DNA from 3 places in the Neisseria brasiliensis genome. Region 2 is predicted to be linked to each of the others. Evidence: predicted binding sites of a transcription regulator. Region 2 holds the regulator's gene; each other region holds the start of a gene.
What was found. The regulator sigma-54, encoded in region 2, starts transcription at its own class of promoters, with help from an activator protein. The targets are predictions, from matches to a motif close to CTGGCACGCTTCATGCTT.
Positions count from the first base shown of each region.

Region 1: GJV52_RS03190 (GntP family permease) is a predicted target of sigma-54. The motif match lies at 4,216-4,233, and genes of this name have one in related genera.
Region 3: GJV52_RS07695 (pilin) is a predicted target of sigma-54. The motif match lies at 6,186-6,203, and genes of this name have one in related genera.

Region 1 is NZ_CP046027.1:628,026-638,195, forward strand. Features, by position in the region: gene GJV52_RS03170 (peptidylprolyl isomerase) at 1-729, shown strand, start outside; gene GJV52_RS03175 (peptidyl-prolyl cis-trans isomerase) at 749-1,510, shown strand; gene dtd (D-aminoacyl-tRNA deacylase) at 1,671-2,132, shown strand; gene GJV52_RS03185 (gluconokinase, GntK/IdnK-type) at 2,225-2,752, opposite strand; gene GJV52_RS03190 (GntP family permease) at 2,763-4,148, opposite strand; gene GJV52_RS03195 (C39 family peptidase) at 4,386-5,024, opposite strand; gene GJV52_RS03200 (RDD family protein) at 5,170-5,625, opposite strand; gene GJV52_RS03205 (hypothetical protein) at 5,792-6,142, opposite strand; gene GJV52_RS03210 (RNA-guided endonuclease InsQ/TnpB family protein) at 6,238-7,380, opposite strand; gene tnpA (IS200/IS605 family transposase) at 7,425-7,841, shown strand; gene GJV52_RS03220 (hypothetical protein) at 7,931-8,104, opposite strand; gene GJV52_RS03225 (hypothetical protein) at 8,315-8,593, opposite strand; gene GJV52_RS03230 (hypothetical protein) at 8,652-9,155, opposite strand; gene GJV52_RS03235 (transporter family protein) at 9,196-10,074, opposite strand.
Region 2 is NZ_CP046027.1:818,439-828,608, forward strand. Features, by position in the region: gene GJV52_RS04105 (KpsF/GutQ family sugar-phosphate isomerase) at 1-461, shown strand, start outside; gene GJV52_RS04110 (KdsC family phosphatase) at 552-1,088, shown strand; gene lptC (LPS export ABC transporter periplasmic protein LptC) at 1,085-1,666, shown strand; gene lptA (lipopolysaccharide transport periplasmic protein LptA) at 1,647-2,171, shown strand; gene lptB (LPS export ABC transporter ATP-binding protein) at 2,254-2,988, shown strand; gene rpoN (RNA polymerase factor sigma-54) at 3,163-4,524, shown strand; gene hpf (ribosome hibernation-promoting factor, HPF/YfiA family) at 4,582-4,911, shown strand; gene GJV52_RS04140 (DUF1328 domain-containing protein) at 5,036-5,194, opposite strand; gene apbC (iron-sulfur cluster carrier protein ApbC) at 5,593-6,672, shown strand; tRNA gene GJV52_RS04150 (tRNA-Lys) at 6,937-7,012, opposite strand; gene GJV52_RS04155 (outer membrane protein assembly factor BamE) at 7,134-7,595, opposite strand; gene GJV52_RS13200 (YadA C-terminal domain-containing protein) at 7,651-8,136, opposite strand; one part of gene GJV52_RS04165 (IS5 family transposase) at 8,267-8,467, shown strand; one part of gene GJV52_RS04165 (IS5 family transposase) at 8,469-9,017, shown strand; gene GJV52_RS04170 (calcium-binding protein) at 8,999-9,952, opposite strand.
Region 3 is NZ_CP046027.1:1,501,387-1,511,556, forward strand. Features, by position in the region: gene GJV52_RS07655 (23S rRNA methyltransferase) at 1-227, shown strand, start outside; partial or broken gene GJV52_RS07660 (response regulator) at 246-794, shown strand; gene tnpA (IS200/IS605 family transposase) at 880-1,296, opposite strand; gene GJV52_RS07670 (RNA-guided endonuclease InsQ/TnpB family protein) at 1,341-2,483, shown strand; partial or broken gene GJV52_RS13570 (roadblock/LC7 domain-containing protein) at 2,640-2,759, shown strand; tRNA gene GJV52_RS07675 (tRNA-Asn) at 2,839-2,914, shown strand; gene GJV52_RS07680 (fimb protein) at 3,096-3,887, shown strand; gene GJV52_RS07685 (RNA-guided endonuclease InsQ/TnpB family protein) at 4,445-5,587, opposite strand; gene tnpA (IS200/IS605 family transposase) at 5,632-6,048, shown strand; gene GJV52_RS07695 (pilin) at 6,379-6,822, shown strand; partial or broken gene GJV52_RS13260 (pilin) at 6,921-7,369, shown strand; gene ubiM (5-demethoxyubiquinol-8 5-hydroxylase UbiM) at 7,516-8,700, opposite strand; gene rpmA (50S ribosomal protein L27) at 9,162-9,434, opposite strand; gene rplU (50S ribosomal protein L21) at 9,462-9,770, opposite strand; gene ispB (octaprenyl diphosphate synthase) at 9,988-10,170, shown strand, end outside.

The DNA.
Region 1 (10,170 bases), 190 kb from region 2:
AAACAAGTGCAAGATACCCCTGCTCTGCGCCGCAACCTGACCGAACGCCAAGTGATTTCCACCGTGGTCGGCCAAGAAGCGAAACGCTTGAAATTAGACCAAAGCGCGGAATACAAACAAGCCTTGCAACAAGCGCGTGATGCGGCCAATAAAAGCGGCGCAGCCAAAAAAGCCAACTTCAAAACTGAATGGGCCGTATTTGAAGGCGAATTGTTAGGCCAAGCCTATGCCGCCCATGTGGCCAAACAAAATCCGGTGCAGGAAAAAGACGTTAAAGCCGCTTACGACGACTTCAGCAAATTCTACAAAGGCACGCAAGAAGTGCAATTGGGCGAAATCGTGACCAACAACAGCGCCGATGCCGAAAAAGCCATCGCCGATTTGAAAGCTAAGAAAAGCTTCAGCAGCGTAGTGAAACAATACTCGATTGATCCGCAAGCCAAACAAAGCGGTAGCATTCCGAATGCGTATGTACCGCTGAAAGACTTGCAACAATCTGCGCCACCTTTGTATGACGCAGTAAAAGACCTGAAAAAAGGCGGTGTGACTGCCAAGCCATTGCAAAACGGCAATCTTTACGGCGTATTCTATGTAAACGACCGCCGCAACATCACCCTGCCAACTTACGATCAGGCTAAAAACGACATCGGCCGCGATTTGCAAGCTGCCCGCATTGATGCTTCAGTGCAATCGCTGCTGCAAAAAGCCGACATCAAACCGGCCAAATAATTCAGCAACGGAGTAAACGATGAAGTATCAAACGGCGGTTGCCGGCATTGTGGCCGCAGCGGTGGCCGGATTGGCAATTGCCAAAGCACCGGAAATCCCTGCCGCACGCATCGACAGCATGGTGAAAGAAGTGTTGCGTCAGGCCGACCAACATCCCAACCAAACATCCAAGCCGGATGGCGCGGCCATCCGCAAGGATGTGGTGCGTCAGTTGCAAACGTTTGAAGTGTTGAAAAACGAGGCTATCAAGGTCGGATTGGATAAAGACCCCGAAGTGCAAAACCAATTCCAAACCATGGAAGCCCAGTTTTACGCCACGCAATACGCGCAATATTTGGAACGCAACACCACTGTTGACGACAACGATTTGTATAAAATCTACGATCAGCAAACGCGCATGATTAAATTGCAGCAAGTGAGCTTCAAGAGCGAGCAAGAAGCCCACGCTGCACTGGAATTGCTGCGTAAAGGCTTGTCGTTTGATGATTTGATGAAGCGTTATCCGAATCCGGAACAAGCGTTCAACGAATTCATCATGCCGCAACAATTGCCGCCGTACATGGCTGAAATTGTTGAGCCGATGAGCCGTGGTGATGTGACGCATCAGCCGGTGAAACTACAAGATCAGTTTTATCTGTTTAAACTCAGCGCAGTCGAGCGCAATCCTGAGGCGCAACCGTTTGAATTGGTGCGCAACCAATTGGCGCAACAGGCTAAGCAGCAAAAAGTACGCCGTCAGATTGACGACTTGCTGAAAGCCAACGGCATCAACCAACAATGATGCATTAAGGCATTGAAAAAGGCCGTCTGAAATTCAGTTTTTCAGACGGCCTTTTTCTATTCAACACTCTTTTTATCTTTTATGATGCGTTTTTCGCACTTATTAAAAGATTATCCCATACTGGCTTTCAGACGGCCCTAAAACTTTACAAAGGAACATCATGCGCGCAGTGATTCAAAAAGTAACCCGTGTCCAAGTCGATATTGTTGAAAACAACCGCCGCGACACCAGCGGCAAAATCGACAACGGCTTCATGATTTTACTGGGCGTGACCCACGACGACACCGAAGCCGATGCCCGCTACATTGCCGATAAAGCCGCCAATCTGCGTATTTTTGAAGACGAAAATGGCAAGCTGAATTTGTCGCTTAAAGATGTCGGCGGCTCGGTTTTATTGGTGTCGCAATTTACTTTATATGCCGATGCCCGCAGCGGCCGCCACCCTTCTTTCTCGCATGCTGCCCCTGCTGCCCAAGCCGATGCTTTGTATCAACTTACTGCAAAATATCTGCGTGAACACGGTTTGACCGTAGAAACCGGCCGCTTTCAAACACACATGCAGGTGACGCTGTGCAATGACGGGCCGGTGACGCTGCTGTTGGATTCGCAAAAGCTGTTTTAATCTGTTGCTCTAATGAATCTATAAAATGAATCGATAAAAAAGGCCGTCTGAAACACGATGTTTCAGACGGCCTGAGACTTTGCATTGATGAATTACACGTTCGGCAACAAGCCTTCTGCTTTCACCCAAGCGATGATATCGGCTTCTACCGCATCCGGCGAACCCGGATTATCGATTTTCACGCCGTATTCGTCGGCTTCAAGCTCTTCCAGAATTTCCAATTGCGAATCCAGCATATCAGCCTTCATGTAGTGCCCTTTACGCGACATCATACGCTCGAGGTTCACTGCTTGCGGTGGGGTTAGGTGGATAAAGGCCACTTTGCCTTCTGCACCGCGCAAAATATCGCGGTATTGTTTTTTCAACGCAGAACAGGTCACAATCGAATACACCGCATCGGCTTGCGCCTGCTCTGTCATCCAATCACGCAGGTTGCCCAGCCACGGATAGCGGTCTTCATCGGTTAACGGAATGCCAGCGCCCATTTTGTCGCGGTTGGCTTGGGTGTGAAATTCGTCGCCTTCGGCATAGGCGCATTCGCCCAAGGTTTTCTGCAGCGACAAGGCTGCTGTGGTTTTACCGCAGCCGCATACGCCCATCATTACAAAATGTACAGTCATGTTGTTCTCCTTAAACAATGGCAAAGGCCAATGCCGACAAGGCAAAACCAATCAGGGCAATCAGGGTTTGGTTGACTGTCCATGTTTTCAGGGTAGTCGGTACGTCCATATTCAACAAGCGACCAACCAGCCAGAAACCAGAATCGTTAAAGTGGCTGCACCCCACCGAACCGGCTGCCGTGGCCAATACCACGCAAGCCAATTGCCAATCGCTGAAACCGGCCGCCATCACCGCAGGCGCCATCAAGGCTGCGGCAGTGGTTAAGGCCACCGTAGCAGAACCTTGCGCGATACGCAATGCCAAAGCCACCAAGAAGCAACCGAGCAACACCGGAATACCCAAATCGGCCATACTGTCGGCCAGCGCTTTACCGATGCCGGAGGCACGCAATACGCCGCCAAACATACCGCCCGCGCCAGTAATCAGAATCACCGAACACACCGGACCCAACGCGCCGTCGATGGTTTTTTCCAAAGCCGTGGCTTTCTCACCGCGTTTGCGACCCAACACATACAAAGCTACTAATACGGAAATCAAAAGGGCAATTGGTGTCGAACCAATCATGCGCAATGCTTGTACCCAAGTTTCATCGACGCTGACCACTTTTTCACTGATTAAAGTAGCCAAACCGGTATTCAAGAAAATCAGCAGCATCGGAATCAGCATAATGCCGATAATGGTTGACGCTTTAGCAGGCTCTTTCGGCGTATCGTTGTCTTGTGCACCGCCACTCAGGAAATCCGGCACCGGCACATTAAATTTACGGCCTAAAATCTGACCCCACAAATAACCACTGAAATACCAAGTAATCACCGCAATCGGCAAACCAATCAGCAGCACATGACCGATGTTGGCGCCATAAAATTCAGAAGCGGCAATCGGCCCCGGATGCGGCGGCAGAAAAACGTGCATCACCGAAAATGCACCAATCGACGCCATCGCATACGGCAACACAGTCGCTTTCATACGGCGTGCGGTGGCAAATACAATCGGCAGCATCACCATCAAGCCGGCATCAAAGAAAATCGGGAAACCGAAAATCAGCGAAGCCACGCCCAAGGCAAATGGGGCGCGTTTCTCGCCGAACATACGGATCAGGGCATCGGCCAATGATTGCGCGCCGCCCGATGTTTCCACCAAACGGCCGAGCATCGCGCCCAAGCCGACCAACAAGGCCACGCCGCCGAGCGTGCCGCCGAAGTTTTTCACCAACACGTCATTGACGATATTGCCCATTGGCAAGCCGGTGGCAATTGCCGTCAGCAAGCTGACCAACACCAGCGTTACCAAAGCATGAATGCGGAATTTCACAATCATGACCAAAATCAGCGCAATCGCCGCTGCCGCAATCCCCAACAGCGTCCCCGCGCTGAGGGTTTGAGTCCAACCGTCCATTTGTCACCTTTCAATTGATAAAATGTAAACAGATAAGAAAATTTTCAGCAAAATTTCACCATAAATTTAGCACAAATCATGCAACCATGCCGAGATCAAAATATTCTGTTTCAATAAGGTTATATTTATTAAAATGAAATTTTTCAACTGAATACTGATTTCATGACGTAAATCAAAAAGAAAAAGGCCGTCTGAAAAACTACATTTTCAGACGGCCTTTTCCTGATATGGCCTGATTTAATCTGCCCTGCGGCTTTTCACTTGCGTTACCGCAAACTCAGTCTGCCGCTTCGGCTGCCGCGTAAAAAACGCAGCATTACTTTGAATGTCCATGCCCTTAGGCAACACAGCCAAAATCTTCCCCGACAAATCTCCCTCCCGCGTCTGCCATGCATCAAGAAACTGCGCTTTACCCATCGAAATATGCCCCAACGACGGGTCGGCCAGCAAAACCGTATCCTTAGATATACCGCGCAACACCGAAAAATGGTCGTCTTTACGGTATTTCAAATACACAATCACCGGAATTTTCAAAGCCGCCAACTGCTCGAACGACAGCGCATAACCCTTCGCCTCAAAACCGAAATCCGGCAGAATCCGCTGCATATCTTCAAACGAAGCCCGTTCGCGCGTTTTGTCCATTTTGTCGAGCACTTCTTCTTCCGTCAGCTTCTGCCCGTAGAAATTATTCAGCAGCGTCGCCACCGAAGCCGCGCCGCAAGAATAATCCAAATCCTGCTTCACAATATTGAAATCACGTTTTGTCTTCCAACTCTGCACCTTGATTTTGCCGTAGGCCAAAGGATTATCGTGCGGCAGCGCGGCATGGGTAATGGACGGCAGCAGGCATAAACAGATTAAAAGACAGTGCTTCATAATATTTTCCTTTGACAAAGGCCGTCTGAAAAATCAAACAATGTTTTCAGACGGCCTTTTCCGAATACAAGCTATTGCAGGGCAGCAGGTAAGTCAGGGTGCAAACCCAACAAAAACCGCAAATGATTAGAACACGCAGGTACGGTTACTCCGCCTTTTGGCGGCCAACCTTACCTACGCGCACCACTACCGTCCCCGCCATCTTGTCGTGCCAGCCCTGCTTGCGCTTGTCGAAAGCAACCCAAAAATAGCCCAAGAATAGCGGAATCATAGCCACAATATAACCGATATAGCGGATAAGCGACTGTCGAAAATCGATGTTTTTCCCTGTCTGCGCACCCACCACTTTCAAGCCCAACAACATCTTACCCGGCGTGGCGGAGAATTTCAGCCAAAAAAACAGCGTACATAAAAAGGGGAAAACATAATTGAAAAACACATCGGCAAAACCGTGTGAATAAAACAGGCTGCCGTCTTGGGGAACATAGGTAAAATACTCCGCCCCGTAAATCAGATACAGCGCAAACAGAATGACGGGCATAAGAATAAGCCAATCAATCAAATTGGCCGCACAGCGCAGCCAAAAACCGGCATAGTTCATCACTTTCCTTTCCTTAATAATTCTTCAAACAGCGTAACCCCGAATCTGAAAATCGGGCGGGGCGGTAGGGATATTGTCATTAAGCGGACGTAGCAACTGTATTTTTAACCCCGTCAGGCAAAAATACAGTTGCTACGCTTGCTATAGTTAACATGACAACCTTAGATTATTCTCTTTTACTACCCCTAATCTTATCTAGAAAATAGATACAAATACTGATAACAAAACTGACCGACATACTAAAAATACCGATACCTTTCCATGCAATCTCATATCCTTTTAATAAGTATACGATAGCCGAAAAACCAACAGCTATACTGTAGACCAATGAAAAACATACGGCATACAGCAAGATAGGTGGAACTTTTATCGTTCGGTTATTTTCAGTAATATATTTGGCTAACTCACTACCAAATATCCCTGATAATAAATAAATAAGAAGGTTATCTTCCTTGACGTCCTTCCCTCCCTGAAGGGAGGGAATTCCTACGGCGATTTGTGAACGGCATTGAGCCATTCACAAATCGCTTCGGTGGGTTTCTGCTGCTGACCGCCTTACTGCACGGTTCACTTCACAGACGCTACGGGCACGTCCTGCCCTGAAACTTCATTTTACTTTTGCGCTGCCAAAATCTCTTGACCGCGCTTTAACACATTGATTGCACCCACAATATCCGCATTGTTTTGATAGCCACATTGCACACATTCAAAGTTTGCCTGTGTTTGACGGTTATCTTTGGCAGTATGTCCGCAAGCTGGGCAACAACGACTGGTATTTTGTGGCGGAACAGCCACCAAATGCCCACCGCGCCACAACAGCTTATAGTCCAACTGACGGCGAAACTCAAACCAAGACTGGTCTAAAATCGCACGGTTTAAGCTTGATTTGGCAGCAACGTTTTTTCCATGCTGCACGGCGTTGCCTTTAGCGGATTTGGACATATTCGCCACCTGCAAATCTTCCACATACACAATCGCGTGGTTTTGGCTGATTGCGCTGCTGATTTGGTGCAGGTAGTTTTTACGGATATTGCTGATTTTGTGGTGCAAACGGCTGATTTTTGCTTTCAGTTTCTGCCAGTTTTTGCTGAATTTGGTTTTGTGTTTGAACTGTTTTTGCAGTTTTGCTAGTTTGCCTTTCAACGTTTTGAATGCGTTGATTGGCTCAAAAAACTGACCATTGGACAATGTTGCAAATTTGGCAACACCCATATCAATCCCAGTTTCGCCACCGTTTGGCTGCGCGATTTCCTGCTCGGTTTCGGTTTGCATAGATACAAACCATTTACCGCATTTTTGCGATACGGTTACGTTTTTCAGGCTGCCTGAAACGTGTCGGCTGTTGCGATAGCGCACCCAACCGATTTTGGGCAAATAGATACGATTATTTTGCTGCTCCAATTTACAGCCTTGCGGAAAGCGGAAACTGTCTTTTTCGCCTTTGCGTTTGAATTTGGGGAAATCTGCGCGTTTGGCAAAGAAGTTTTTGAATGCGCTTTCCAAGTCTTTCAAACTTTGCTGCAAAACTTGGCTGTGGCAGTCTTTTAGCCAGTCTAATTCTCGTTTCCATTCAGGCAGCAAATTTGCGATTTTGGTGTAGCTAAATTTGAACGAATTATCTTGTTGATATTGTTCGTTTTGATACGCCAAAGCACGATTGAATACGAAACGCGAACAACCGCAAAATTGTTTCATTTTGCGGATTTGCTCGCCGTTTGGCATCAGTTCAAATTTGAATGTTTTGAGTATTAACATGATTTCATGGATAATGGAATTTTTAGCAATTTTACACTTGGTCTATGGAAAAAGAAACTGATTTAAGACGTGGTCGGCACGTTGTTTTTAATCTTCATGTACATTTGGTATTTGTCGCAAAATATCGCCGAAAAGTGTTCACAAAAGAAATTTTGGACGATATGCGCGGTATTTTTGAGAGCGTCTGCACCGATTTTGAAGCGCAACTGGTGGAATTTGACGGCGAAGATGACCATGTTCATTTACTTGTGAACTATCCGCCCAAAGTGTCTATTTCAAAACTGGTGAACAGCTTGAAAGGTGTATCTAGCCGCATGATTAGACAGAAAAATTATCCAAGCATCAAACAAAAATTATGGGGCGGTGCGTTGTGGTCGCCGTCTTATTTTGCAGGTAGCTGTGGTGGTGCGCCGATTACGATTATTCGGCAGTATATTGAACAGCAGAAAACGCCTGATTAACTGAATATCAACGGTTTTAGGACTGCTACGCAGTCCGCGCCTTATATCTCCGCCGTGAACGGCGAAGTTTTACGGCGCAGCCTGATAAATTATCTTTTATGCTTGCCCAATGCCGCACTGGAAGATTGATTTAATCCAAACGCATTGGCACGAATGACAGTATTAGGCACTGCATTTCCATTCCTCCATGCTTCCTTAGCAAAAGTTTTGGTTGAAATACCTGCACCGCGCAGCATAGCATTAGTATATCCACCACCCACCATACCTCCTCATACAGCTGCTAGTGTACTACGGGTAGAAGCAGGTTGTCCAGTACGATAGTAGCTTACGCCGTGATTGCCCCATGCACTAATATTACCCCCAATTAATGCATCTAGCACAAAGGGTGCCCAAGCCCCCTCGGTTTCCCTCATCTCCTGCTTCGACAATTCCGCCAACTGCAACGGCTTGTTTTCCTGCACTTCAAACATTTGCTATTTTTTTATCTGTTTCTCTACTTTTTCGGCACACCATAAAAAAACATAACAAATCAGGAATAATGCGGCAGAAAATAAAACCAAATCTCTTATCAACATAGTGAAAAATTCAAAGCCAATATCATTGCCATTTTTTACGGCATTAAATATATCCAAAACGAAGTATCCGCAAAAGAAAAAAACTGCGGCAGCAAAAGATAATGCAAATCTACTTATTTTCTTTTGACTATATTTTGCAGACAGATGGCCTAAAATGGCTGCCAATAAATCAGACATCATTGTATTCCTAATTAAGAGGTGACGAACAATGTCGTCACCTCTTTAAAAAGTTAGATTATCTGCGCCAAACACGATTAGCACCATTATTCGCAATGGCACTATTAGCCCGCCATACATTTGCGCCGGCATTTGTAAGGCTTGGGATAAATTTTGCTCCTCCACTAGCAATAGCTCCTGCAGTACCAAATGAAGCCCCAATTACTGCACCAGTACCTACATTACCAGCAAACTTAGCATTATCCCATTTATAGTTTCCTTTATAGGCTCCCCAAGCATATCCTGCCCCTCCTACAATACCGCCTATGGCACCACCAGCTACCCAAGGAGCCAAAGCCCCCTCCGTTTCCTTCATTTCTTTTTGAGAAAGTTCAGCCAATTGCATAGGCTTATCTTGCTTCACATCAAAAACCTGATGTTCAAACTTCATCGGATTTTCAGTCAATAACGTTTGCACTTTATCATCTGTGTTCAATTTCAATGGCTGCTTATTTGCCTCCTGCGCCATTACAGGTGCAGCCATCACAGACAAAATCATCAAAGCTGAAATCTGCTTTTTCATTTTACAACTCCTTTGTTTACAGCGTTTAAAAAATGCCCCGTCAAAACGTATGCTGCACGCCCAATTTCAACTCAGAGCTGCTTTGTCCCGAAATGTTGAAACGTGCGGAGGCGTTTAACGACGTGGCTTTGGAAAAGCCGTAGCCTGCGCCCAATTGGGCGTAGGTGGATGTGTTTCTGGCGGATTCTTTTTGGCCGTCCAAACGGTCAGGCCGTTTGCCCAGCCATTGGATGCCGCCGGTTAAGCTGATGCGGTCGTTGGCGGCAAAGGCGATGTTGGGGTTAACCAGCCAGTAGTTGCCGGCTTGGTATTTGAGGCCGTCTGAAAGGGTTTTGCTGCCGTTGAAGCGGTAGGCAGCGGTTAAGGAAAACACAACGGGATCGATGGCTTTGTAGGTCGTTGCACCAATAAGCCATGATTTGCCTGATGATGCTTTGCCGCGCGATTTTTCGTAGGCCGTGCCTTCGATAAAGCCGATCAGGGCAGGATTTTTGTCGTCTTTCAAAAAGGTGTGGCTGATACCGAGCGATACGTCGGAAAGCTTGCTGTCTCGGCTTTTGCTGCTTTGGGCGGCCTCGCCGTCAAAGCCACGCTCCTCCTGCCAAATATAGCTGGCATTACCGTAAAGGTCAGTATTGCCGGTCAAGCCATAGCGCAGACCGAGGGTGCCGATGAGCATATCGCTGTTGCGGCCGCTTTCCCGTATTTCAGTGGGTACAGGGATAAACGATGCGCTGCCGGTTTGGATATAAACGGGCGCGGCCAGTTCGGTGTTACGGCTTTCGCTGTTAACATAGCCTACAGACGCTTCCAGCTTCAGCTTGCCTTTATCGGTCAGAATTTCTTCGATACTTAAGGGCAGGTCGGCATAGGCAGCTAAAGGAAATATGCAAAATGGAATAAAGTATATATTTTTCATAATCTTAGCTAAATTTTCTCCAATGAAGTAATTTTACCATCAGTTATTTTTTTTTTTGCAAGTTATTTTTATTCGTTTCTTTATTGATATTTGAAA
Region 2 (10,170 bases):
TGTTGCTGAAAGCGCGCGCGTTCACACCTGATGATTTTGCGCTCAGCCACCCTGCCGGCAGCTTGGGCAAACGTCTGCTGCTGCGCGTGGCCGACATCATGCACGGCGGCGACGAACTGCCTGCGGTGGTGAGCGGCACCTTGCTAAAAGACGCGATTGTGCGCATGAGCGAAAAAGGCTTGGGCATGTTGGCCGTGACCGATGATGAAGGCCGTCTGAAAGGCGTGTTCACCGATGGCGATTTGCGCCGCCTGTTCCAACAGCGCGATGATTTCAAAGGATTAACCGTCAACGACATCATGCACGCCAAACCGAAAACCATTGCCGCCGACAAGCTCGCCACCGAAGCCTTGAAACATATGCAGGCCAATCATGTGAACGGTCTTTTAGTGACCGATTCAGACGGCCTGTTAATCGGCGCGCTCAATATGCACGATTTGCTGATGGCGCGTATTGTGTAAGGCTGCAAAACTTTACCAACCGTTTATTCTACCCAAAACGTTTCAGACGGCCTTTATGCTAGAATAGGCCGTCTGAACAAGGAATCCGCCATGCAGAGCTTATCCCCCGAATTGCAACAGCGCGCCGCCGCGATTAAATTGTTGATTTTAGACGTGGACGGCGTATTAACCGACGGCCATATCTACATCCGCGACACCGGCGAGGAAATCAAATCTTTCCACACGCTCGACGGCCACGGCATCAAAATGCTGGCAGCCAGCGGCGTTCAGACGGCCATTATTACCGGCCGCGATGCGCCATCGGTCGGCATTCGCGTGCAGCAATTGGGCATTGCCTATTATTTCAAAGGCATCCACGATAAGCGTGCGGCCTATGCCCAATTGCGCGAGCAAGCGGGCATGGCGGAACACGAATGCGCGTTTGTCGGCGATGATGTGGTCGATTTGCCGGTGATGGTGCGCTGTGGTTTGCCGGTGGCTGTGCCTGAAGCGCACTGGTTCACGCGCGAACACGCGGCCTACATCACCCAACGCCCTGCCGGTAAAGGCGCAGTGCGCGAAGTGTGCGATTTGATTATGCAGGCACAAGGCACCTTGCAGCCTGCTTTGGACGAGTATATTAAATGAAAATAAGATGGCAATACGGCTTGGCCTTTCCTTTGATTCTGGCCGTCGCACTCGGCGGCCTGTCGGCTTGGCTCGGCCGCATCAGCGAGATTCAAACGGAAGAAGTGCAACTCAATCCCGATGAGCCGCAATATTGGATGGGCGGCATGGAAGGCAAGCGTTTTGACGAGCAAGGTAATTTGCAAGAACATTTCACCGCTACTGAAGCGTTCCAATTGCCCAACAGTAAAGACGTGCACTTCCGATCACCTAAATTAGATGTACACCAGCAAGGCAAGCTAGCGTATCAAGTGGAAGGCAAAGAAGGCCTGTATAACACCGATACGCGCGTCGCCGTGTTCCAAAAAGAAGTATTGCTGACCAAGCCGGCCGATGGCACCCACCCTGCCGGCACGGTCAAAACCGAATTTATTCATGTCGACACCCAAGCCCAGTTTGCCCAAACCGAGCATCCGGTTGAATTTGCCTACGGTCAATCCCACGGCTCCTCAGTCGGCATGACTTATGACCACACCAAGGGTTTACTCAATTTCCCATCAAAAGTGAAAGCCACGATTTATGATGCCAAAAATCTTTAAAGCCGCCGCATTGTCTGCTCTGATGATCAGTGCGCCTGCTTTCGCGTTGCAAAGCGACAGCCGCCAACCGATTCAAATCGAAGCCGACCAAGGCTCGCTCGACCAAGCCAACCAAACCACCACTTTCAGCGGCAACGTCATCATCAAACAAGGCACGCTGAACATCAATGCCGCCAACGTGACCGTGTCGCGCAACGACAAAGGCGACCAGCTGATGAAAGCCAACGGCTCGCCCGTACGCTTCAGCCAGCAGCTTGACGGCAATAAAGGTACAGTCAACGGCCAAGGCAACCAAGTCGAATACGCTTCGGCCACCGGCTTAGTGAAACTCACCGGCAATGCCAAAGTGCAGCGCGGCGGCGATGTCGCCCAAGGCGCGGTGATTACCTACAACATGCGCACCGAAGTCTATACCATTCACGGCGGCTCGAAACAAGCCGGCGTAAAATCACCAGCCAAATCCGGTCGCGTGAGCGTGGTGATTCAACCGACTTCAACCAAATAATAAGCTGAGGCCGTCTGAATGATTGGTTGAACCAAGCTTTCAGACGGCTTATCCTACCTTGATTCCGTTTAAAGAACAGATTATGACTGCACAAGCCAGCCGCCTTGTCGCCCAGGGCCTGCAAAAAAGTTTCAAAAAACGCCAAGTCGTGAAAGATTTCTCGCTTGAAATCGAAAGCGGCGAAGTGGTCGGCCTGCTCGGCCCCAACGGCGCGGGCAAAACCACCAGCTTCTACATGATTGTCGGCCTGATTGCCGCCGATGGCGGCAGCGTCACGCTCGACGGCCAAGAATTGCGCCACCTACCGATTCACGAACGCGCACGCTTGGGCGTGGGCTATCTGCCGCAAGAAGCGTCGATTTTCCGCAAAATGACGGTCGAGCAAAACATCCGAGCCATCTTAGAAATCAGCATGAAAGACAAAAGCGGCATCGATGGCGAAATCGACAAATTATTGGCCGATTTGAACATCGAGCGCCTGCGCCACAACCCTGCACCGTCTTTATCGGGCGGTGAGCGCCGCCGCGTGGAAATCGCCCGTGTTTTGGCAATGAAACCGCGTTTTATTCTGCTGGACGAACCTTTCGCCGGTGTGGATCCCTTGGCCGTTATCGATATTCAAAAAATCATCGCCTTTCTCAAATCACGCGGCATCGGTGTGTTGATTACCGACCACAACGTGCGCGAAACCTTGAGCATTTGTGACCGCGCCTACATCATCAGCGAAGGCACGGTATTGGCCTCGGGCAAGCCGGACGACTTGGTCAACGACGAAAAAGTGCGTGCGGTTTACTTGGGCGAAAACTTCAAATACTGATGTCTTTAAAACGCCCCTTGTTTGATAAATATTAAAAGAGGCCGTCTGAAAAATAGTAACCACGCTCATTTTGTGGTAACTTATTTCAGACGGCCTTTTCTGTTCCACCGCGCACACACGGTGGATAAAGCCTGACTGCCAAAACAATAAAACAAAACGTAACTTACTTATCCTATGAATCCCAATTTCGGCTTAAAACTCAAGCAAACCCAGCAGCTCAATCAAAGGCTGCAACAAGCCTTGCGCGTGTTGCAGATGTCGAATCAAGACATTGAGCGCGAAATAGAAGACTGGCTGCAGGAAAATCCCTTGCTCGAACGCCCCGAATCCGATGAATTTAGCGAAGCCGAGTTCAACAACAGCCTTTCCGCAGCCCTACCGCGCAGCAACCAAATCGGCGGCGACGATGCCGAAGATGCTTGGCTCAATGTTGCCGAAGAAGAAGATTTCAACGCTTATCTGCACGCGCAAGTATGCGAACACCCACTTTCCAAAACCGAAGCCGCGCATGTCCACATTCTGATTGATTTTCTCGACGAACAAGGCTACTTCACCGACAGCCTGTCGGAAGTGATCGACCACACCCCGCTGGAATGGATGCTGGATGAAGACGATTTGCAAAACGCGCTCGACATCCTGCAAACTTTCGATCCACCCGGCGTGGCCGCCACCGACATTACCGAATCCCTGCTGTTGCAACTCATGCGCCTGCCTGCCTCGCCCGAGCGCCAACTAGCCGGCCACCTGATACAAAGCTCATTTGACGAACTGGGCAAAAACCGTCAGCAAAATATCCAGCGTTTCCAAAAAATGTATCCCGAATCCACGCCGCGAACCATTCAGACGGCCTTGGATTTGATTGCTTCACTCAACCCTTATCCGGCTTACGGTTTTGCCTCTGCCGAACCGACTGCCTACATCCAGCCCGATGTGTGGGTTAAAGAAACGGCAGACGGCTGGAAAATCAGCCTCAACGAAGCCGCTTGGCCAAAAATTCAAATCAACCGCGAATATACTGAGCTACTACAAGAAATCGAAAGTGCCTCACCTGAATGGAAAGAAAAGCTGAACGAAGCACGCCAAAAAATCGACAGCTTGGAATTGCGCAAAAGCACGGTTATCCGCTTGGCAGAATACATCGTTGAGCGACAAGAAGATTTTTTCATCTTCGGCGAAATCGGCCTCGTGCCCATGCTGCTCAAAGATGCCGCCACCGAATTGGAGCTGGCCGAATCCACCATTTCAAGAGCCGCCAACCAAAAATATTTAGCTTGCCCACGCGGTTTATTTGCGTTACGCTATTTCTTCACACAGGCAGTCAGCACCGACAGCAACAATGAAGGCGTGAGCCAAGGCGCGGTAAAAGCCATGCTCAAACAATTGATCGACAGCGAAAACGCGCACAAGCCGCATTCCGATGAAGCCTTGGTGCAGCTCTTAAAACAACAAGGCGTTGAACTCGCCCGCCGCACCGTCGCCAAATACAGGGAGTCGCTCGATATTCCACCTGCGCACAAGCGCAAGCTTATCGGCTGAACACAAGATTTTCATGTCCGTCACGTTGGCGGATTTACTCACCGAAGGAGTTGTATTATGAACCTGAAAATTACCGGTCTGAATTTTGATGTTACCGAAGCGATTAAAAACTATGTGTCTGAAAAATTGGAACGCATCAACCGCCATGCCGCCAATGTGATTTCTGTGGCCATTACCCTCTCGGTTGAAAAAGTGAATCAAAAAGCCGAAGCCGATTTGCACTTGGCCGGCAAAGATTTGCACGTTGAAGCGGTAGAACAAGACATGTATGCCGCGATTGATGTGCTGATGGATAAATTGGATCGCGCAGTATTGAAGCATAAAGAGAAAAGCAACGATGCCCGCGCCCCACGCCCTGCCGATGTGGTTGGCGACGAACAAGAATAAACCCTGATAAAAAATGCCGTCTGAAACTGTTCAGACGGCATTTTTGATGATTGGATACATTCTTTCATTCCCCCAATGCAAATAAAAAAACCATTCAACAGAATGGTTTTTTTATCATTTTATCTTAGCGTTTGCGGCCGAAAATCAGCGACAATACCGCCAAAATCAAGAAACCGACAAATAAGATTTTTGCAATGCCCGCGGCACTACCAGCAATACCACCGAAGCCCAATACCGCAGCAATAATCGAAATCACGAAAAATACGATTGCATAATGTAACATAGGAGTCTCCTCTGCTTTGTTTATATTGAATTAGTGTCGCATTCCGATTCGGGTCAACTGAATGCATGGCTCTACAATAGCACAATCGTTTTCGATAATCCAACCACCAAAGCCTATATTTCATAGCTTTACAAAGCATATTACACAAGACTACATTTCAATTCATTAATGTAATATTGAGAAAATAAGCCCAAATGTCATCTTAACTTTTCTTACCATCCGACTTCTTGCCGCATAAATATAGGTTAAAAGCCGTCTGAAAGAATCTCGATGCCCAGCACAAATAAATCTGCTCTGTTAAAATACGCGATAGCCATTACAGGCCGATGAAGCGCTTGAATTTAGCGTAATCAGCCCAATTGTAACCCCCACCACATTCCATTCATACCGAGAGATTTATGAATATCCAAGAGATTCAGACTGCCCTGCAAGCAGTTGCCATTCCACACACACAACGCACGCTTGGCAGTGAAAATGCCATCAAAAGCGTCAACCATGATTCAGACGGCCTGCACATTACCTTGCAATTCGGCTATCCCGTTTTGCACATCGGCAATGAATTGGCCAACCGCATTCAGGAAGCCATCATCGGCTTCACCGGCGATACCGGCATTCATTTGAGCATCGACACCCTGGTCGGCACACACAAAGTGCAACCGGGTGTGGCCACCATCAAGGGCGTAAAAAACATCATCGCTGTCGGCTCCGGCAAAGGCGGCGTGGGCAAATCCACCACCACCGCCAACTTGGCCACCGCCATGGCACGTATGGGCGCGCGTGTTGGTGTGTTAGATGCCGATTTATACGGCCCGAGCCAACCAACCATGCTGGGCGTATCGGCCGGCAAACCAGATACCAAAAACGAAAAACTGGTGCCGATTACCACCGAAAGCGGCATTCAAGTGATGTCGATCGGTTTTCTGATGGACACCGACCAAGCCGTGATTTGGCGCGGCCCATTGTTAAGCCAAGCCTTGCAGCAATTATTGTTCCAAAGCAAATGGGACGATGTGGATTACCTGTTTATCGACTTGCCACCGGGCACCGGCGACATTCAATTAACCCTGTCGCAAAAAATTCCGGTAACCGGCGCTGTGGTTGTGACCACGCCGCAAGATATCGCCCTGATTGACGCGCGCAAAGCAGTGGATATGTTCAAGAAAGTAAACATCCCTATCTTTGGCGTATTGGAAAACATGTCGGTACACATCTGCTCCAACTGCGGCCACAGCGAAGCCATTTTCGGCACTGAAGGTGGCAAAGATTTGGCAGGCCGTCTGAATGTGCCATTGCTCGGCCAACTGCCGCTCAGCCTGCCGGTGCGCGAAGCAATGGATAACGGCCAAGCCGCCGCATTATTGGAAAACCACGGCGAAGTGGAAAAAATCTACACCGACGCAGCGTTCCAACTGGCTTTGTCTATTGCCGATAAAGGCAAAGACTTCAGCAGCCGCTTCCCGAAAATTGTGGTGGAATAAAGCCAGTCAAATTAAACAAAAGCCGTCTGAACAGTTTTCAGACGGCTTTTTTGATGGATTAGATTTTAAAAAGCAGAGACCTTTACAAAACCTGATGAACCATTAATAACAACCAAAACTGCCGTCATTCCCACACAGGTGGAAATGACGGCAGTTTTTATGTGCACTGGCTTTTAAAGGCGTTTAGCAACAGTCCCAGCCCACGCTTTTAACTTGCACATAAATCAAAAAAGCCATCGAAAACGATGGCTTTTTTGATTTATCTGGTGGGTCGTGAAGGATTCGAACCTTCGACCAACGGATTAAAAGTCCGCTGCTCTACCGACTGAGCTAACGACCCGATAAGCTGTGTATTATAGTAGTGGGATTTATGCCTGTCAAGCCTTTGTGACCATTTTCTTACATTATCCGTCATCAAAAAGGCCGTCTGAATCTTCAGACGGCCTTGATTGCTTATCCGATTATTGACGGATACGGGCAGGTGTTTGCACCACTTCGCGGATAATCACTTCGCGTACAGGCTCTTTTTCTTTAGGACCACAACCTTCAGGATTCCAGAAGAATGATTGTGCATTTTTGTCTTTATCAAACAAAACTTTGTATTGGCAGGTTTTGTGTTCGCCGTTTTCACGGTAGTTGAACAAGTAATCCCACTCACGCACGCCATACAAACCTTCTTGATGATGCGGACGACCAATCAGATTGTAGACTTGGTCTTTGTTCATGCCCGCTTCGATTTGACGCACATTGTCCCAATTTGGCCAAGAGCCGTCTTGAGTACCGTTATGACGGAAAGTGGTTTTCGCAGGATCAGGCCATACCGGATTATCGGTGGTGCCTTCTTTAGTCACATTGCTCAAGTTACCGCAGGCAGCCAAGGCCAACGCGGCGATTACAGGTAATGCAATTGCTGATAATTTCATGATTTTTCCTTTATGTATTCTGTTAACAGGCCGTCTGAAGCGACGGCCTCAGGTTTTACCATTGATAGCCTACGCTGCCGCCCCAGTTCACATCTTTCTGGGTGTTCACACCGACACCGGCTTTGATAGACCATTTGTTGTTATCAGAATTACGCGCATAACCGATGGCCAATGCTTGCTGATCACGGAAACCGCCCACTGCCGCAGAAACCATGCTCTTACCGGCCTCATTAGGACGTTGCAAGAATGCCAACGCATTTGCACCCGCAATACCGGCACGCAAGTCATCTTCCATATCGTCAATGCGGTCGCTCAAACCATTGATAGCAGTCGCATTGCGGTCAATCGCTTGTTTGGTGGTTGGTGCCAAGTCGATGGTGTAAGTGGTGTTGGTGGCACTGTTTGGATCATTCTTATCCAAAGGTAAAGTTTCAGATGTTACAGTAATGTAATCAGAACCTGCTTTAGTGGTAGAACTGTTGGCAGAAACAGTAAACTTAGTAGCTCCAGTATCATCATCCAGCGATGGTGTAACGCTCACATTCTCACCAGCAACAACCTGAGTATTAATAGCATTACTCAACTGATTAGGGCGTGTCCCTAATTTGAATAAGCCCAAAAGAGCCCTATTTTAACCCTATATTCCAACGAAATATAGGCAAACACAAACAATGGCGAGAACCGCAATAACTGACAACATATGGGAACAATTACAAACAACCATGAAAGCGCACGGCTGTCATCAATGGAAGAACGACCGTACCGTGATGGAAGCCATACTATGGAAGCTAAGAACAGGTGCACCATGGCGAGACATACCTATTGAGCTAGGGTCATGGAAAACCGCTTATAACCGCTTTAACCGATGGTCTAAAAAAGGCTTGTGGCAGAATTTTTTTTGATCTACGAAAAGAAATTGACAAAGAATGGGTATTCATCGACGGAAGTTATGTACGGTGTCATCAACATGCAAGTGGAGCTCGGCGTGGTTTCGATAGAGCAATTGGACAAAGCCGTGGCGGAAACACGACAAAAATACACCTATGTGTGGACTCGCATGGAAATCCGCTCGATTTTAAAGTCACTGGGGGTAACGTGCACGACAGTCAAGTTGCAAACGACTTGATAGAAGTCATACAAGAAGCCCAGTATTTTATCGCTGACAAAGGGTATGACTCGCAAGAAATCAGAGATAAAGCGATAGAACACGGTATGAAAGCTATTATACCAAAGCGTAAAAATGCCAAGAAAACTAACCCTGATTTTGATAGCTACCTTTATAAATTACGCCACTTAGTCGAGAATGCATTTGCACGATTAAAGCAGTTTCGTAGTATTGCTACTCGCTATGAGAAATTAGCTCGTAATTTTAAATCGATGCTTTACTTGGCTTGCTCTATTATTCATGCTAAGTTAAATTGAGGACACGCCCTAGTAACCAAATACAACTGAGAGCCATTGATGGCATCTGTAGAGGTTGCTTCAATACGACCCGCAGCAACATTAGTGATTGTGCGCTCGAAATCTGCGGCACCTACGCTAACAGTCGCGACAGGAGCTGTACCGGCAAATCCGCTGTAGGTTACGCCGTTTACCGTAGCTTGAGTTGTACCTACCGCTGCTTCAGTTTTAGAAGCAGAACCCAAAGCAACAGAATAATTCTCAGTCGCTACCGCACCACGACCAATAGCAACTGATGAGCCACCCTCAGCTTTTGACTGCAGGCCTGAAGCAACACTGGCTACACCAGAAGCAGTCGCTGCCGTACCTGTTGCCGTTGCGTATTTACCGCTTGCTACTGCACCTGAACCAATCGCAGTAGTTGCCACTTCAGAAGCAGCTGCTTTTTGGCCTACTGCAACAGCATTACTGCCGCTGGCTTGGGCGCCTTGACCCAAGGCAGTGGCGTTATTTGCAGAAGCCACCGAGCCAGAACCAAATGCTGTTGCAGCTGAAGCGCTGGCAGTTGAAACAGAACCAACTGCTGTGCTGCCGTTACCGCTGGCTGCAGCCTGAAGGCCTACCGCAGTAACTGCATTTGCAGTGGCTTGAGTGCCTTGGCCTAAAGCAGTAGCTGCAATGCCTTGAGCATCAGACAATGCGCCCAATGCGACTGCGGCTTCACCATTGGCCGCAGTATCGGAACCAATCGCTACTGAGCTCAAACCTTCTGCAGTCGTTTGAATACCTACTGCAACAGAATAACGAGTTGCTGCTTCAGTTGAGCGGTTCAACTCACCATTATCATTTACTTTAACGTAATTAAGATCAGTAGCATGGGCTACTGAAGAAAACATACCGGCTGCCAATAAAGCAGCAACTAATGTTTTGGTCGTCATTTGCGTTGTGTGTTTCATAATTATCTCCCTGATAAAAACACTGATATTTAGAATATGCCCTAATATTTATTGCAATATGACGTTGACAATCTAAAACCTTTTATCTAAAATAGATACCGATAATAAAAATACTCACGCCATAATATATAAGGGTATATTCACTATAAAAATTAAGTTATTTCGAAGTAATTTCTTCAGAAACTTAATAATTACTCAGTATTTATTATAGATAGACT
Region 3 (10,170 bases), 680 kb from region 2:
TGGATCAAGCGATTGGTACCTTGGAGCAGGCTGTATTGCAATATCCGCAAGAATCACAGCTTTACGTTATGTTGTTTGATCTTTATGAGCGTGCTGAAGATTGGGCGCGTTTGGAACAATTCTTACGTTTATTGCGCGAACGCGCCGTAAGCTTGCCGGAAGAAGTCGTTTTGGCCATGAGCCGCTTGTTGCAACGTGTCAACCAACATTCTAATAAAATAAAATAACCCAAGAGAGTACCAATAATGGACAATCTGTTACCTAAGATTAAAACCATACGGATCATGCTGCAAGAAGTGGGTGAGCAGCAAGAGGCCGTATTCCGTATGGCTTTTAAAATGCACAATACGACGAATTACGAAATTGTCACGCCTGAATCAGCCGATAAACCGGATTTGATTTTGGTGGATACCGACTCACAACAAGGGATGGAAGCATGGAAGGCAGCAACAGCAGCCTATCCTGAAACACCGGTAGCCATGTTCTCTTCATCAGAACCGACCGTTACCACACCTTATCTGCCGAAACCAATCAAATTTGACACCTTATTCCCTATCTTGCGCAGCTTGGCACAAGGCGGACAGATTTTTACCGTTTCAGACGGCGTAACCTCCAGTCAAGAAGCAGGGCAAATTCAAGCCGATGGTACGCGCAAAGCAACCATTCGCCGTTTCAATCCGCAAAAAGGTTTGCTGGGCGCGTTGAAATTTGCCAGCCAAGGTCATCAAGATATTGCCGTTTTGCATCAAGGCAAACCGGTATTGATCGTGTTCCCCAACATTCAGCGTGTTTTATCAGGCTGCGCCGTAAAACTTCGCCGTTCACGGCGGAGATATAAGGCGCGGACTGCGTAGCAGTCCTAAAACCGTTGATATTCAGTTAATCAGGCGTTTTCTGCTGTTCAATATACTGCCGAATAATCGTAATCGGCGCACCACCACAGCTACCTGCAAAATAAGACGGCGACCACAACGCACCGCCCCATAATTTTTGTTTGATGCTTGGATAATTTTTCTGTCTAATCATGCGGCTAGATACACCTTTCAAGCTGTTCACCAGTTTTGAAATAGACACTTTGGGCGGATAGTTCACAAGTAAATGAACATGGTCATCTTCGCCGTCAAATTCCACCAGTTGCGCTTCAAAATCGGTGCAGACGCTCTCAAAAATACCGCGCATATCGTCCAAAATTTCTTTTGTGAACACTTTTCGGCGATATTTTGCGACAAATACCAAATGTACATGAAGATTAAAAACAACGTGCCGACCACGTCTTAAATCAGTTTCTTTTTCCATAGACCAAGTGTAAAATTGCTAAAAATTCCATTATCCATGAAATCATGTTAATACTCAAAACATTCAAATTTGAACTGATGCCAAACGGCGAGCAAATCCGCAAAATGAAACAATTTTGCGGTTGTTCGCGTTTCGTATTCAATCGTGCTTTGGCGTATCAAAACGAACAATATCAACAAGATAATTCGTTCAAATTTAGCTACACCAAAATCGCAAATTTGCTGCCTGAATGGAAACGAGAATTAGACTGGCTAAAAGACTGCCACAGCCAAGTTTTGCAGCAAAGTTTGAAAGACTTGGAAAGCGCATTCAAAAACTTCTTTGCCAAACGCGCAGATTTCCCCAAATTCAAACGCAAAGGCGAAAAAGACAGTTTCCGCTTTCCGCAAGGCTGTAAATTGGAGCAGCAAAATAATCGTATCTATTTGCCCAAAATCGGTTGGGTGCGCTATCGCAACAGCCGACACGTTTCAGGCAGCCTGAAAAACGTAACCGTATCGCAAAAATGCGGTAAATGGTTTGTATCTATGCAAACCGAAACCGAGCAGGAAATCGCGCAGCCAAACGGTGGCGAAACTGGGATTGATATGGGTGTTGCCAAATTTGCAACATTGTCCAATGGTCAGTTTTTTGAGCCAATCAACGCATTCAAAACGTTGAAAGGCAAACTAGCAAAACTGCAAAAACAGTTCAAACACAAAACCAAATTCAGCAAAAACTGGCAGAAACTGAAAGCAAAAATCAGCCGTTTGCACCACAAAATCAGCAATATCCGTAAAAACTACCTGCACCAAATCAGCAGCGCAATCAGCCAAAACCACGCGATTGTGTATGTGGAAGATTTGCAGGTGGCGAATATGTCCAAATCCGCTAAAGGCAACGCCGTGCAGCATGGAAAAAACGTTGCTGCCAAATCAAGCTTAAACCGTGCGATTTTAGACCAGTCTTGGTTTGAGTTTCGCCGTCAGTTGGACTATAAGCTGTTGTGGCGCGGTGGGCATTTGGTGGCTGTTCCGCCACAAAATACCAGTCGTTGTTGCCCAGCTTGCGGACATACTGCCAAAGATAACCGTCAAACACAGGCAAACTTTGAATGTGTGCAATGTGGCTATCAAAACAATGCGGATATTGTGGGTGCAATCAATGTGTTAAAGCGCGGTCAAGAGATTTTGGCAGCGCAAAAGTAAAATGAAGTTTCAGGGCAGGACGTGCCCGTAGCGTCTGTGAAGTGAACCGTGCAGTAAGGCGGTCAGCAGCAGAAACCCACCGAAGCGATTTGTGAATGGCTCAATGCCGTTCACAAATCGCCGTAGGAATTCCCTCCCTTCAGGGAGGGAAGGACGTCAATGAGCCAAGCCGGTGATAATGCTGTATTGGCTTTAATGGCCAAAGAAAGCGGCAAATTAGGTTTGATTCTGCTGGACGCTAAACGTGCAGCTAAGCACATTTCTGAAATTTTATAATTTAAAACATTGGGTTATCTAAAAGATTAAAATAAACTGTTGACAGATTTTATATGATTAAATATAATCTATTTCTTATTCCCTGATAGCTCAGTCGGTAGAGCGACGGACTGTTAATCCGCAGGTCCCTGGTTCGAGCCCAGGTCGGGGAGCCAAATTTAAAAAGACCACCGTATAGGTGGTCTTTTTTTATGAATAAATTTTGTGTATTGGTGCAGTAGGATATCAGGTATTCATGCATCAGTTGAAAATAAGCAACGAAATAGATAATATGCCGTCTGAAAATAATTTTCCAATTTTGATAAAACAACACTCACTTAAAACACATTATATTCAATGATAACCGACACAACTCCCCCGACATCCCGATTTAAATTTGCGCTTAAAAGTGCAGCTTGGCACTTATTAATCAGCCTTTTTGTCGCAGGTGCTGCAGCGCTATTGGTTTTTAAAATCTGGTATCCGCACCCCTATGCGGAGTTAACCGGAGGTTTGGCGTTATATAAATTAGTTGTGATGGTTGATGTGATATGCGGTCCATTATTAACCTTGGTATTGGCCAGTCCCAAGAAATCCACGAAAGAACGCATAATAGATTTTAGTTTAATTGGTGCGATCCAATTGGCAGCATTATTGTATGGGCTTTACAGCGTGTCTCAAGCGCGTCCGGTAATCGCTGCATTTGAGCAAGACAGAATCATGGTGGTTACCGCTGCTGAAATTGATTATGAGCAACTATCCAATGCGCCGGAAGGTTTGCAGCAATTATCATGGTTTGGCGTAAAGCGCGTGGGTTTGCGTGAACCTGTGAATTTGGAAGAGGCCAATCAAAGTTTATCCATGTCTTTGCAAGGGATTGAGCCAAGCATGAGACCGAATTGGTGGCTTGAGGATAATGAGCAAGAGCGTGCCAAAATTCGCGCCAAAATGAAACCTTTATCGGTATTGGCGCAAGCGCGAGGCTTAAGTGAAGCAGAAATTCTTTCGACTGCTTCAGTAAAATCTAATGAGCAGCTTTATTACTTACCTTTTACCAGTAGTTTTAATAAAGATTGGATTGTTTTGCTTGACCAACATGCAGATTTTGTGGCCTATGCACCTATAGACGGCTTTATCGTTAGCCATTAATTTATGCAAATATATTATTCTATAGTCATATTAAATATTTATTCAATATTTAACTAAATAAATTCTTTACTAAGCCAAAGTTAGCGTAAACGCCTAATTTTGGCTTAATTGTTTTTTGCCTATAAATAAACATATTAAAAACAGTGGTATAAAATTCAATATTTATTGTCATATCGCGTTTATCTCGGATTATGATTATAACCGTCCATCTTAATATTTAATATATTATTAATGTTGGTTGGAAAGTGACAAAAAACGGCACATGCACAAATTGGCAAAGATAAATATGACGAATATCCATGAAAACTGACAAAAAATGTCATATTGAAATTTTTCAACTCAGCTTTAAGCACGGATATTTTAGGCCGTCTGAAATTTAAAAATGTATAATTATTATTTGACGTCCTTCCCTCCCTGAAGGGAGGGAATTCCTACGGCGATTTGTGAACGGCATTGAGCCATTCACAAATCGCTTCGGTGGGTTTCTGCTGCTGACCGCCTTACTGCACGGTTCACTTCACAGACGCTACGGGCACGTCCTGCCCTGAAACTTCATTTTACTTTTGCGCTGCCAAAATCTCTTGACCGCGCTTTAACACATTGATTGCACCCACAATATCCGCATTGTTTTGATAGCCACATTGCACACATTCAAAGTTTGCCTGTGTTTGACGGTTATCTTTGGCAGTATGTCCGCAAGCTGGGCAACAACGACTGGTATTTTGTGGCGGAACAGCCACCAAATGCCCACCGCGCCACAACAGCTTATAGTCCAACTGACGGCGAAACTCAAACCAAGACTGGTCTAAAATCGCACGGTTTAAGCTTGATTTGGCAGCAACGTTTTTTCCATGCTGCACGGCGTTGCCTTTAGCGGATTTGGACATATTCGCCACCTGCAAATCTTCCACATACACAATCGCGTGGTTTTGGCTGATTGCGCTGCTGATTTGGTGCAGGTAGTTTTTACGGATATTGCTGATTTTGTGGTGCAAACGGCTGATTTTTGCTTTCAGTTTCTGCCAGTTTTTGCTGAATTTGGTTTTGTGTTTGAACTGTTTTTGCAGTTTTGCTAGTTTGCCTTTCAACGTTTTGAATGCGTTGATTGGCTCAAAAAACTGACCATTGGACAATGTTGCAAATTTGGCAACACCCATATCAATCCCAGTTTCGCCACCGTTTGGCTGCGCGATTTCCTGCTCGGTTTCGGTTTGCATAGATACAAACCATTTACCGCATTTTTGCGATACGGTTACGTTTTTCAGGCTGCCTGAAACGTGTCGGCTGTTGCGATAGCGCACCCAACCGATTTTGGGCAAATAGATACGATTATTTTGCTGCTCCAATTTACAGCCTTGCGGAAAGCGGAAACTGTCTTTTTCGCCTTTGCGTTTGAATTTGGGGAAATCTGCGCGTTTGGCAAAGAAGTTTTTGAATGCGCTTTCCAAGTCTTTCAAACTTTGCTGCAAAACTTGGCTGTGGCAGTCTTTTAGCCAGTCTAATTCTCGTTTCCATTCAGGCAGCAAATTTGCGATTTTGGTGTAGCTAAATTTGAACGAATTATCTTGTTGATATTGTTCGTTTTGATACGCCAAAGCACGATTGAATACGAAACGCGAACAACCGCAAAATTGTTTCATTTTGCGGATTTGCTCGCCGTTTGGCATCAGTTCAAATTTGAATGTTTTGAGTATTAACATGATTTCATGGATAATGGAATTTTTAGCAATTTTACACTTGGTCTATGGAAAAAGAAACTGATTTAAGACGTGGTCGGCACGTTGTTTTTAATCTTCATGTACATTTGGTATTTGTCGCAAAATATCGCCGAAAAGTGTTCACAAAAGAAATTTTGGACGATATGCGCGGTATTTTTGAGAGCGTCTGCACCGATTTTGAAGCGCAACTGGTGGAATTTGACGGCGAAGATGACCATGTTCATTTACTTGTGAACTATCCGCCCAAAGTGTCTATTTCAAAACTGGTGAACAGCTTGAAAGGTGTATCTAGCCGCATGATTAGACAGAAAAATTATCCAAGCATCAAACAAAAATTATGGGGCGGTGCGTTGTGGTCGCCGTCTTATTTTGCAGGTAGCTGTGGTGGTGCGCCGATTACGATTATTCGGCAGTATATTGAACAGCAGAAAACGCCTGATTAACTGAATATCAACGGTTTTAGGACTGCTACGCAGTCCGCGCCTTATATCTCCGCCGTGAACGGCGAAGTTTTACGGCGCAGCCTGATAAAACAATAACTTTTAATAAAATGTGAGAAATTTTTAAGATTTCTTAAAAATTGGCACGTCTGTTGCTTGATATAAAATGTCCGGCAAAGTTGAAGCGCAACGGATACTGAGTCGGAAGCTGTATATTCCTTCTTCTTTATGGTTTTACTCATACGCAGTAAACGAAAGTGCCAAGCGCATTACGGATTTTTAAAATATAATACACAACCTATTATTCACAAATTTTTAACTGGAGTTAATGAAATGAAAGCAATCCAAAAAGGTTTCACCCTGATCGAGTTGATGATCGTAATCGCAATTATCGGTATTTTGGCCGTAATCGCTCTGCCAGCATACCAAGACTATACTGGTCGTGCCCAAGTTTCTGAAGCTATTGGCTTGATGGAAGGTCAAAAATCTGCAGTAGTAGAATATTATGCTGATAAAGGTAAATGGCCTACTAAAAATGAAGATGCTGGTATTGCAGATGCTACTGCTATTACTGGTAAATATACTGCAAAAGTAACAGTAGAAGGCAAAGATGGTGTTATTACTGCAACTATGAAATCTGCTGGTGTAAATAAAGATGTTAAAGGGAAGACAGTTATCTTAGTGCCTAAGCAAGAAGCTGGTTCATTTTCTTGGACTTGTAAATCAGGTGCTAAAGATGGTTTACCAGCTAAATTCTTGCCATCATCTTGTCGTTAATTATGATGCTAAAAAAGCGGGGATTTTTCTCCGCTTTTTTAATAATTTGATATGATAAATAAGAAAAATAAATATTCTTAGGATTGAATTTAATGAAAATGGGGTTAATTAGGGCGTTGCAGCAAAAAGGCTTTACTCTGCTTGAGCTGATGATTGTGATTGCTATTATCGGTATTTAGCTGTGATTGCTTTACCTGCTTATCAAAATTATGTCGCTCGTGCGCAAGTGGCTGAAGGGATTATGTTGGCAGCAAGTATGAAATCTGAGATTGAAGAAGCTTTTGCAGATAAGGGGAGTTTACCCATTTCTGTTACTGTTTCAGAAAAAGCAGATGCCGGGCATTATGTTAAGGTAGTGCGAGTTGAAGAAAATGGGACGATTGTTGCAAAGATTGGTACAGCTGCTGCTACACCTATTCAAAATACAGAGGTTTATTTAATCCCGAGTTTTGCAAAAAATACAGGAAAAAATGAAAAAGGCAATACTATTTGGGGATGTAGTGGTACTATGGATCCTTATTTCTTGCCAGTATCTTGTAAAGAGTAACCAGATTTAGTTTGGTTAAACCTAAAAGATTTTTTTTGTTTAATGGCTCTTTATTTTTATCCCGTTTTATTTTTTAGAGAAAATATTTTTGCTTTAGTAAAAGGCCGTCTGAATTTTTAGACGGCCTTTTACTATTATTTAATTTCCTAACCAGTCAACTGCTTGGTAATCAGTTTCTTAATCGGTGGAAAATTATTGCTGGCGCGCAACACCAAGCCGCGTAGTATTTTGGCTGGGGCGGTTTCGTTGGTGAAGAGTTTCAACAGCATATTGGTGCCGTGGTAAATCGGGTGGGCGTGCAGCATGTGCTTGCTGTTGTATTTTTCCAGCAGGGTGCTTGAACCGATGTCTTGGCCGCGTTGTTCGGCTTCTAAAATGAGTTTGGCCAAAATATCGGCGCTGGATAAGCCTAAGTTAAAACCGTGCGCGGTGACGGGGTGCATGCCAACGGCAGCATCGCCGATGAGGGCGCTGCGTTTGCCGTAGAAACGTTGGGCAATCATGCCGACCAGCGGATAGTTGTGGAATGTGCTGACTACTTCCATATCGCCCAAGCGGCCTTTTAATTGGGCTTTGACCATCGCGGCCAATTCTTCATTGCTTAAGGCTTTGATGGAGTCGGTTTTGTCGGCATCAACGGTGATAACGGTGTTGGTGATGTGTTCTTCCAGCGGTAGCAGGGCAATGGTACGGCCGTAGTGGAAGCATTCATAGGCGGTGTGGTCGTTGGAAAGGGTATGTTTCATACGGCCGACAAACATGGTGCGGCTGTAATCGTGCATATCAGATGAAATGCCCAATTGGCGGCGGGTTTGTGAGAAGCGGCTGTCGGCGGCCAAAAGCAGGCGTGCGGTCAGGGTGTCGCCGTTTTCAAGGATGACCTGCGCTTCTTGATCGGATACTTTGACGTCTTTGACGTTGGTTTCGGTCAGAATAGTGACGTTGTCGAGTGTGGCGACCACTTCATACGCGGCTTTGCGGATGTTGTGGTTGGAAACCAAGTAGCCTAAGCAGTCTGCCGGTTCGCCGCGTGCTTGGGTGGGCTGTGGGAAGTGCAGTTGGTAATCGGATTGGCCGTTTAATACTTTAGCATCGCGTAATGGGTAGATTTCGTCTGCCGGAATACGCTCCCACATGCCTAAGCGTTGCATGATTTCACGGGAAAGGTGGGTGAGCGCGATTTCTCGGCCGTCGTATGGCGGATTTTGCAACACGGCCAGTGGGCTGCGTTCGATAAGGGTTACTTTTAAACCGCTGCCTGCCAGTTCTGCGGCAAAGCTGAGGCCGGCCGGGCCTGCGCCGACGACAAGAATATCGCTGTGTAAGCTCATGGAGGTATCCTTTATTGTAATGGCTGTGGATTATTTTCAGACGGCCTTAAGTGTACTGTGTTTTGGCAGTTGAGGGGTAATCCAGAATAATTGATAAATTATAGCAAAATTGCTTATAGAATAAAGCAAAGATTCATTCGGTATGCAAGTTTTTACGTGGGCTTTAATGTATATCAAGTGTGGATTATCAAGGTAGGGGCAGGAATACTTGCTGAGTAAGAAAGCTGGAGACCTTTGCAAAATCCCTATCTTTGGCACATTTCTTCGTTGTGCGCTGCTCGAAAGCTTGCCTATCTTTGTGATATGTCTTCGCTTTCTTCGCTGCTACAACTTTGAACTGTACTCAAATCTAGGGTTTTTCAAAGGTCTCAGAGGGTTAATATAAATTAACGCGGCGGAAGTAGGAAATTAAAGATAAGAAAAAACCGCTTCTGAGTAAGAAGCGGTTTTATTTGAGTGGATTACTCTTCAGAACCGGTGTAAGGGCGAACGCTTACAGTTTTGCGGTTTAACGCGCCTTTGGTTTTGAATTCTACGTAACCGTCAACTTTAGCGAACAAAGTGTGGTCTTTGCCCATGCCTACGTTGTCGCCGGCGTGGAATTTAGTGCCGCGTTGACGAACGATGATAGAGCCTGCCGGAATCAGTTCGCTGCCGAAGGCTTTTACGCCCAAGCGTTTGGCTTCTGAGTCGCGACCGTTGCGGGTGCTACCGCCTGCTTTTTTACTTGCCATGTTGAATACTCCTTAGCTTGTGTTAAATTAGGCGATTGCCACGATTTCAATTTGGGTGAAATTTTGGCGATGGCCTTGGCGTTTTTGGTAGTGTTTGCGACGACGCATTTTGAAAATGCGGACTTTTTCGCCACGACCGTGAGCCACTACTTTAGCTGTTACTTTTGCGCCTTCGATAAAAGGTGCGCCTACTTTTACAGACTCGCCGTCAGCAATCATCAAAACTTCGTTCAGTTCGATTTGGCTGTCGAGTTCGGCTGGTATCTGTTCTACTTTCAATTTTTCGCCAACGGTAACTTTGTATTGTTTACCGCCGGTTTTTACGACCGCGTACATACTCAACTCCATGAGAATTATGGTTAAATCATTCGCACCCCATGTGCGAAACATTGAATTTTATGTGTATTTTGCTGTTTTGTCAAAGTTTATTTCTGTTGTGATGAAAATGCCGTCTGAAAGGTGTGTAAAACGGTCTTTGCTGCTATAATCGCGCGCTGGATTATGATATTTTTATGCAACACTCTCTTTTAATAATTTTCTAGAAATTCCGGTCATGCTCGAAAATCTGCCTTATTTCCAACGTCATCTGCCTGACGATTTAGCCAAAGTCAATGTTGTGATTAATCAAGCCGTTCAGTCGGATGTGGCGCTGATTTCCCAAATCGGTACCTACATCATCAGCGCCGGCGGCAAGCGACTGCGCCCGATTATCACCATCTTGGCGGGTAAGGCCGTG